One region of the Arthrobacter sp. TMP15 genome, then DNA from elsewhere that is predicted to be linked to it. Evidence: predicted binding sites of a transcription regulator. Region 1 holds the regulator's gene; the other holds the start of a gene.
The links. Region 1 encodes Rex, which represses fermentation and respiration genes when NADH is low (regulators of the CRP and FNR family bind a similar motif). Its sites were predicted from a motif close to CTTGTGAANNNNTTCACAAG; they were not measured.
Positions count from the first base shown of each region.

Region 1 (4,531 bases):
ACGGCAGATCTTATCTCCTGGGGCGCCATAGGGGCCAGGACTGCCGAAAGTCAGATTCACCGCCAACTCTCTTCGGGGCTGTCCATGCCGGTGGGTTTCAAGAACGGGACCGACGGCGGACTTCAAGTGGCCCTTGACGCGTGCAACGCCGCGTTGGCTGCTCAGTCGTTCTTAGGGATCGACGCCGATGGCCGGGCCGCCCTTGTCAGCACCTCCGGGAACTTGGATGCGCACATCATCCTGCGTGGTGGGCGCGACGCACCGAATTACCGAAGCGCTGACGTCGCCCAGGCCACGGCGGCTGCGACAACGGCTGGAGTCAATCCACGCCTGATCATTGATGCCAGTCACGCAAATTCTGGGAAAAGTCACCACCGTCAGGCCCAGGTTGCGTTGGAAATTGGTGCCCAGCTGGAAGCGGGTGACGCCTCGGCGCACACCATTGCCGGGGTCATGTTGGAGAGCTTTCTTGTAGGCGGAGCCCAGAACCTCAACGTGGAGCAGATTGCCGCCGGCGGTTCAGAGCTGGTCTACGGGCAGAGCGTCACGGACGCCTGCATGGACTGGGAAGTAACGGCAGAGGTGCTGGCAAAGTTGGCTTACGCCTCCAGTGCACGCCGTACAGAGAAGAGGGGCTAGCACGCTCTCAGGTCGTCATTTGAGGGAACAGCTTTCACATAAGCACCTTCAGCACCTACAGTTAGCTCTAGGAGCGGAAGGTGCTGTGCTCCGGCAGCTAGATCTTTTCTAATGGAAATGGATACCGAGGACAGCGATGACGCAGGAGCAGAATTTCTCCAATGTGACCTTTTTGACGGTTCAGGAAGTGGCCGAGCTCATGCGCGTGTCCAAAATGACCGTCTACCGCATGGTTCATGCTGGAGAACTGCCTGCCGTACGTTTTGGCCGGTCATATCGGGTGCCTGCCAACGCAGTTGAGAGCTATTTGCGCTCGGCCGTGGTGGATGGCACAGAGACTCACGGCCCCTCCGGTTCGGCGCATACAGGGTAAAGGCGGTACCCTAGGAAAGATCCATTTTCGGCTAGACCGATTCCTGCGATCGGTCAACCTAATCGTTTACGGCCTCATTCGAGGTTGTTCTATGCAGTTTGTGAGGAACTTTCATGGGTTCAGTAGTTAAGAAGCGCCGCAAGCGGATGTCCAAGAAGAAGCACCGTAAGCAGCTTCGTAAGACGCGTCACCAGCGTCGTAACAAGAAGTAAAGCTTCGTCTTCACAAAAATACCCGTTCACCGTTGTGGTGTGCGGGTGTTTTTATGTCCGGGCAAACTTAGCGTGTGAGATTTCTGCTTCCGGTTTAGTACGTGGCCAGCATCATTTAGCGCTTACGCACCATCGCGACGCCTTTCCACAATCCGTAGACCACTCCGGCACCCGTTGCGGCTTGTAGGCCCAGAGTTGCGGCCCGACGCCCTGAACGGTAATCGTAAACGGGCCAATTATTTTCCCGTGCATGCTTTCGCAACTTGGCGTCGGGATTGATGGCAACCGGATTACCTACGGCTGTTAGCAGCGGGATGTCGTTGTAAGAGTCGCTGTAGGCCCAGCTGCGCGAAAGATCCACACCTTCTCTGTGTGCCAGTTCACGCACGGCACGTGACTTTGCTGCGCCGTGGAGGATCTCACCCACCAGGCGGCCGGTGTAGATGCCGTCTTCTATCTCGGCCACAGTGCCAAGGGCGCCCGTAAGGTTCAGCCGAGTCGCAATGACAGCAGCAACCTCAACAGGGGTGGCTGTCACGAGCCACACTTGCCGCCCAGATTTGAGGTGTTCTTTCGTCAGGGCTTTGGTGCCGGGCCAAATCTTAGATTCAATCATCTCGTCATAGACTTCTTCGCCGAGTTGGCGGATAAAATCGGCACTGATTCCAGCGGCCAGCTTCTGTGCTGAGTCCTGAACGGAATGAACGTCGTTCATGTTCTCGCCGCGCATGATGAATTTGGTTTGTTTCCACGCGAAGCCAGCGACATCAGTCAACGTGAATGCCTTTTTTTGATACATTTTTCGTGCCACGTGGAACAAGCTGGCACCCTTCATCAATGTGTTATCCACATCAAAGAAAGCGGCCTCACCCTGGTGTTGCGCAGTGGTCGAGGCGGCCTCGGCACTGTTGGTAATCACGTCGGGCATGGAATGAGTCTAGTCAATCCAGACACGCTCTGCCCGCTCCGCCACCGGAGGCAGCGGTTAACTGTGGTGAAACTTTCATTTACCGTTTGGTGGAGAAACCCGCTCTTTACGCAGCAGAGCCCGTCCTGACGCTGCCAAAGGAACAGATGCGGCACCACACACTTTGACTAGGTACCGTTATAGACATGGAATATGCTGCCAACCATCCGGCCACAAGTGATGTCTCTACCGCAGGCAATGCTCACGTTCCATTACTGGAGCTGGTCACCAAGTCCAATTGCCACTTGTGTGAGGCTGCCCGCACAGTCGTCGCCGAAGTAGCAGGCAGTCTTGGCTTGACCTGGTCCGAGCTGAGCATTGATAACAACCCCGAGCTCATAGCGCGTTACGGGGAAGAAATCCCGGTGGTGCTTGTGGACGGGATCCAGAGAGACTTCTGGCATATAGACCCTGCCCGTCTCCGGCGCCTCCTGAGCTAGCCGCTTGCCCTGATGCTCTGCCTTGATGCTTGGTCTGGGCTGCGTATTTTTGGCTATGGCCGTGCCACGACTTACAGTGGGTGAAGGTCGGTGCGGACCTCACGGACACGTGTTCAGCATCTGGGCGCGGCCTTAGTTTGAGAATGTGGAGTGAAGTCTTGACCTCAGCGCAGACCTCGGATGGTCAGCCGGACGAGCCAGCCCGGCAGTTACCCTCTGCCACCGTTTCGCGCTTGACGCTGTACCTTCGTACGCTCAACGCGCTCCTTGCTGAAGGTGCCGAAAGCGTATCGTCTGAGGCTCTCGCGGAGTCGGCCGGCGTGGGCTCATCAAATGTCAGGAAAGATCTTTCTTACCTCGGGACCTACGGGACACGTGGGGTTGGCTACGATGTGGCCAATCTGAGCCGCAAAATCTCCCAAGCGCTTGGCTTAACCAACGAATGGCGGGTAGCCATTGTCGGTGCGGGAAACCTGGGCCGGGCTCTTGCACGGTACGCCGGATTTGAATCGCGTGGATTCGACGTTGTGGCACTACTGGATGCAGACCAGATGATCATTGGCAGTGAAATCGGTTGGTTGCGTGTCAGCGATGCGGCAAATCTGGAAGATGTGGTTGAGAGCGCCAGGGTGAACATGGTTGTTTTAGCACTCCCTGCTTCCGTGGCTCAAGCGGTATGCGACAGGGTTGTGGCAGCCGGGGTGCGCAGCGTGCTGAGCTTTGCTCCCATTGCACTGACGGTGGCGGATCACGTGAATCTGCGCAAAGTGGACATGGCTACCGAGCTGCAGATTCTGGCTTATCACGCCCAACGTCTGCAAGAACCCTCCCTCATACAGGATCTGCCGGGAGCATAAACCCCTACGGGTGCTATTTTTGTGGCCGATCCTTCGCCAGTTGCCACTTATGGCGCCCAAAACGTGTGTTTGGGCGCCATAAGTGGCAACTGGCGACGCGCAGCGCCGGGTTTGAACGGATTACCGCTTCAATGCGTTCCGTTTGGCCTTGTGTGCCAAGAAGAATTCCTTCGCCGGGGACCTGAACAGCATGAATACGGCGACTAACCCCAAAATGATGCGGGCACCGGAATAAAACGCATATGATCCACCTTCCGGGACAAGAACAATCGAGACGATGGCGAAGACTAGCGCGGTGGTCCGGGCCCAATTACGGCCTCGGCGCAGCTTGGCGGCAATCCAAAAATAGCCGGCAGCGCAGGTGAGCTGAATGATGCCCATAAAGATGGCCACTGTAATGAAAAGCTGCTGGGCGCTGACGGTGGCCGCCGCTTCCGGGTTCGTAGCCATGGCTTGCCCGACGGCGGATCTCAGGACCTCTTGTCCGCCCGGTGTCGTTAGGGCAAACGCCCAAATTAGCAGTGCAATGAGTTGCAAGATTCCGGCAGCCATAATGAACTTGGTAGCCAGCAGCACCCTCTTTGGCGCTTCCGTAGGTGCCCCAGAGTCCTCCCGAGCGCCAGGCTGTAGGCCCGTAAATCCGGGATACGCCGACGATGGGGTGATTGAGCCTGGCTGCGAGGTGCCCTTCTGTGCGTCTATAACGTCCTGAGGCGGTTCCCACCCGACCGGAGCGTACTGGCCGTAGCGCGGCACGCCTGGGGCGATCTCACCGTAGCTTCCCGGGCGGGAAGCAGGTTGCTCTTGGGGTTCTTCACCATGGGTGCTCATGACAGCTGCTCTTTCAGTGTGGCCGATTTCGGTATTGCTGAGGATTTGGCCGAAAGTGCGGGCCAAATGATTACGCCGGAACGTGGCACCAGAAGAAGAAAGGCCGCGTCGGGTTTGTTACAAACCCTACGCGACCTCCTCCAACTCAACCACCTGATCAAGTTGACTTAGAACTGTGTGCTCAAACTACTATCTAACTCCCTTGGACCTGG
Region 1 is NZ_CP154262.1:292,271-296,801, forward strand. It holds gene AAFM46_RS01275 (3-deoxy-7-phosphoheptulonate synthase) at 1-639, shown strand, start outside; gene AAFM46_RS01280 (helix-turn-helix domain-containing protein) at 776-1,012, shown strand; gene AAFM46_RS01285 (AURKAIP1/COX24 domain-containing protein) at 1,126-1,224, shown strand; gene AAFM46_RS01290 (HAD-IB family hydrolase) at 1,340-2,152, opposite strand; gene AAFM46_RS01295 (glutaredoxin family protein) at 2,338-2,631, shown strand; gene AAFM46_RS01300 (redox-sensing transcriptional repressor Rex) at 2,790-3,488, shown strand; gene AAFM46_RS01305 (hypothetical protein) at 3,609-4,319, opposite strand; gene AAFM46_RS01310 (hypothetical protein) at 4,509-4,531, opposite strand, start outside.

Region 2 (4,531 bases), 200 kb from region 1:
TGTCATCCGCGGTTCGTTTTTAGAGCTCATAGTTCCTCAAGTCTTTGGGCATGAAAAAAGGCCGTTCAACGGCAAGTCCTCCATCATCCTAAATGAATAACCTTGGAAGAAGCCGTATAGGACCGCCACGCCCACCACAACGCACGAACAAGGCACGAACAACGCACGAACAAAGCCAGCACAACCACAAGTCATTAGACACAGGACCGATTTCTCCCCACACGCTAAACTGGACCAAAGTGTAGATCTACTTATGGGAGTTGCACGTGCCAGTCGATTCGATCAGTAATCCTGTCCACCATCCGGGCAGTTCCGACTTCATTGTCGTCTCAAACCGGCTGCCCGTGGACAGGGTCCCGGCTGAAGAGTCAGAGGACGGCTGGCGGCGCTCCCCCGGAGGCCTTGTCACCGCCCTTGCCCCCGTCATGGCTACCCGCGATGGCGCATGGGTTGGTTGGCATGGCGCTCCGGATGAAACCCTTGAGCCCTTCCACCACGGCAATATGGATCTAGTTCCGGTCCCTTTGTCCGAGGAAGAAGTGGAGCTCTACTATGAGGGCTTCTCCAACTCCACGCTCTGGCCGCTCTACCACGACGTTATTGCCCCACCGGAATTTCACCGCACCTGGTGGGATGCCTACCGGACGGTCAATCACCGCTTCGCCCAGGCCGCTGCGGACACCGCCGCACCCAACGCCACCGTGTGGGTGCAGGATTACCAACTTCAGCTGGTTCCACGTTACCTGCGCCAGCTGCGCCCCGATCTGCGCATTGGCTTCTTCAACCACATCCCATTCCCTCCCCCGGAGATCTTTGCCCAGCTTCCTTGGCGCAAGGAAATCATCACTGGATTATTGGATGCTGACCTCATCGGTTTCCAGCGCGCCAGCGATTCAGCGAACTTCCTACGCTCAGCCCGGCGCTTTGTTGGTGCCGGCGTCAAAGCGGCCCAGGTCCAGATCAAGGACAATGACGGCAAGGTGGTGCACATTTCCCGTGCCGCACCGTTCCCCATCTCCATTGACGTGGGCCAGATCAAAGCACTTGCGGCTAAACCGGAGGTCATTGCCCGTGCCAAGCAAATCCGCGAGGATATGGGCAATCCAAAGACTATTCTGCTCGGCGTGGACAGGCTCGATTACACCAAGGGCATCACCCACCGGCTCAAGGCTTATGGCGAACTCCTTGCCGAGGGGACTATCAAAGTCCAGGATGCCGCACTGATTCAGGTGGCCAGTCCCAGCCGCGAACGGGTGGAATCCTACCGCCTGCTCCGTGAGGAAGTTGATGGCATGGTGGGCCGGATGAACGGCCAGTTCGACACCATCTTGAACACCGCCATCCGCTACCTGCACCACAGCTACCCTGTGGAGGAAATGGTTGCCCTGTACCTGGCCGCCGACGTCATGCTTGTCACCTCCCTGCGTGATGGCATGAACCTGGTGGCCAAGGAGTACGTTGCCGCCCGCAGCGACAACACCGGTGCTCTGGTGCTCAGTGAGTTCACCGGCGCCGCTGACCAGCTCAAGTCAGCCCTCTTAGTGAACCCGCATGACATTGACGGTCTCAAGGGCGCCATTGTGCGGGCCATGAACCTCTCCCCCGCCGATTCCAGCCGCCGCATGCGTGCCATGCGCCGGCAGATCCTCTCGCACGACGTCCAGCGCTGGAGCGAGGAATTCCTAGCCACCCTCCAAACGGATGCCGTTCAGGTATGAGTCTGCCCACCGATCTGCGCGAGGCCGTCCTCACCCTTGCCCAAACCCCCCACCTGCTCCTTGCCCTGGACTTTGACGGCACCATGGCCCCTCTTGTCAGCCGAGCCCAGGACGCCCGCCCACTCCCTGGCTCTGCCGCAGCCTTTGCCGCACTAGCCACTTTGGAAGGTACGACGACGGCACTCATCTCAGGCCGGGCACTGGCAAGTTTGCGTCTGGTTGCCTCCCCTCCGCCACCAACATTGTTGGTTGGCAGTCACGGCGCGGAAACCTGGTGGGGGCCCAACTCTCCTGCCCTGGAACTCACCCCGGCCCAGGAAGAGGCGCTGGCGCATGCCCGCGCCGCGGTTGCCAGCGCCGTCAGTAGCTTTCCTGGCACCGTCGCGGAACAAAAGCCGGCCGGCGTCGTCCTGCATTACAGGCTGGCCAGCGACACCGATGGGCAGGCCGCCGTCCACCGTGTCAGGACAGCACTGGATGGTGACCCGGCGTTCCACATCACCACCGGGAAAATGGTGTTGGAAATTTCGGTACTCAACGCCAACAAGGGTGAGAGTCTTACCGCACTGCGTACCTTTAGCGGTGCAACGGCAACGTTCTTCGCCGGTGATGACGTCACGGATGAGCACGCCTTTGCCGCACTGCAACCCGGAGACCTGGGTGTGAAAGTGGGCCCCGGGGACACCTCAGCCTCCTTCCGCATCCCGGATGAGAGCGCACTGCCTGAGCTCTTGGAACTACTCCTGGAAACCCGCTCACGCACCCACCCGGCACAGTCCCCAAACACAAACGCCAGCGCAAACCCCAGTACAAACACCAGCGGCGCTCCCTAATCACACCAACGTGACGCCCGCCATGGGGAACTGGGCGCAAATGTGTCATACTTCATATGTTGGCTTATGCGCTGCCTTGTCAGTGCGCGGCTAATGCTTTGAAAAACCATTCACTTGAGGATCGTTCGGCACGTACCTGCCGATGAAGGGATTTATTGCTGTGGCTACAGTAACTTTTGATAACGCAACCCGCATTTACCCGGGCACCACCAAGCCCGCTGTTGACAAGCTCAACATTGACATCGCCGATGGCGAATTCCTTGTACTCGTTGGACCTTCCGGTTGCGGAAAGTCCACATCACTGCGCATGCTCGCAGGCTTGGAAGATGTCAACGCCGGCCGCATCCTGATTGGCGACCGCGACGTCACAGACGTTCCGCCCAAGGACCGCGACATTGCCATGGTTTTCCAGAACTATGCGCTATACCCGCACATGTCCGTTGCCGATAACATGGGCTTTGCCCTGAAGATCGCCGGCATCCCCAAGGAAGAGCGCGCCACCCGCGTAAAGGAAGCCGCAAAGCTCCTTGACCTGGAGGCTTACCTTGACCGCAAGCCGAAGGCACTCTCCGGTGGTCAGCGTCAGCGTGTGGCCATGGGCCGCGCCATTGTGCGTAACCCGCAGGTCTTCCTCATGGATGAGCCGCTCTCTAACTTGGATGCCAAGCTGCGTGTGCAGACTCGCACCCAGATCGCCTCACTGACCCGCCGCCTGGGCGTCACCACCGTTTACGTGACCCACGATCAGGTTGAGGCCATGACCATGGGCGATCGCGTTGCAGTGCTCAAGGACGGTCTGCTGATGCAGGTTGACACCCCTCGCAACCTCTACGATGCCCCGCAGAACGTGTTCGTTGCCGGCTTTATTGGCTCACCCGCCATGAACCTGCTGGAACTGCCTGTTGTTGACGGCGGAGTGAAGTTCGGTGGTTCAATTTACCCCGTGCCCAGCGCTGTGTTGGGCGAGGCTGCAGGGCACACTGTCACCGTTGGTATCCGTCCCGAGGACCTTGAAGTTGTTGGCGCCGGTGAGGGCTTGGCTGTAGAGTCCGACGTCGTTGAAGAGCTGGGTGCCGATGCTTACGTTTACGGTCACGCCATCATCGACGGCAACGAGCGCGACATGGTTGTTCGTGTTGACGGCCGCCGCCCACCGATGAAGGGCGACACCATCCACGTTCGCCCGCAGGCCGGCCACGTTCACCTCTTCGACGCCACCTCCGGTGCTCGTGTTGGAGATAAGTCAGTGACCCGCGACCTCTAATCGCTACCCGCTCCTTTGGGGCAAGAATTTGCGGCGCGGTTGCCTCCTGGATTTTTTCCAGCAGGCAGCCGCGTCGCTCCTTTTAAGAGAGACTTAAGTTATGACTGAGCATCCCGGCGCCAATTGGAACAACGAACCAACAGACTTTGAGCAGATTGGGAAGTTGCCGCGGAAGAGTGTGCCGCCGGCACAGGTGATGGGTTCACTGAACATCACCGCGGCCACCACGGATCCAGGTCTGCTTGATCTGCCCTGGCATATCAAATTAGAGGAATGGCCGGCCGCGAATTTGGCTGCCCTGCCCCGCGGTATTTCCCGGCACGTGGTCCGCTTTGCCCACCTTGACGGCTCCGTCATTGCCATTAAGGAAACCTCGGAGCACGTAGCCAAGCATGAATACCACATGCTGCGTAAGCTGGCCCGGCTGGATGTGCCCTGCGTGGAGCCTGTCGCTGTGATCAGTGGGCGCACCACCCCCAACGGTTCACCGCTTGATCCGGTGCTAGTTACCCGGCACTTGAAGTTCTCCATGCCTTACCGCGCTTTGTTCTCACAGAAGCTGCGCCGGGATACCCTCACCCGTTTGATCGATGCCCAGGCCCTGCTGCTGGTGCGTCTGCACCTGGTGGGTTTCTACTGGGGAGACGTTTCCCTCTCCAACACCTTGTTCCGCCGCGACGCTGGCGCCTTCGCCGCTTACCTGGTGGATGCCGAGA
Region 2 is NZ_CP154262.1:493,372-497,902, reverse strand. It holds gene AAFM46_RS02170 (thioredoxin domain-containing protein) at 1-30, opposite strand, end outside; gene AAFM46_RS02165 (trehalose-6-phosphate synthase) at 267-1,718, shown strand; gene otsB (trehalose-phosphatase) at 1,715-2,551, shown strand; gene ugpC (sn-glycerol-3-phosphate ABC transporter ATP-binding protein UgpC) at 2,712-3,815, shown strand; gene AAFM46_RS02150 (DUF4032 domain-containing protein) at 3,916-4,531, shown strand, end outside.
Region 2: a site for Rex is predicted at 2,649-2,668, ahead of ugpC (sn-glycerol-3-phosphate ABC transporter ATP-binding protein UgpC). Genes of this name have one in related genera too.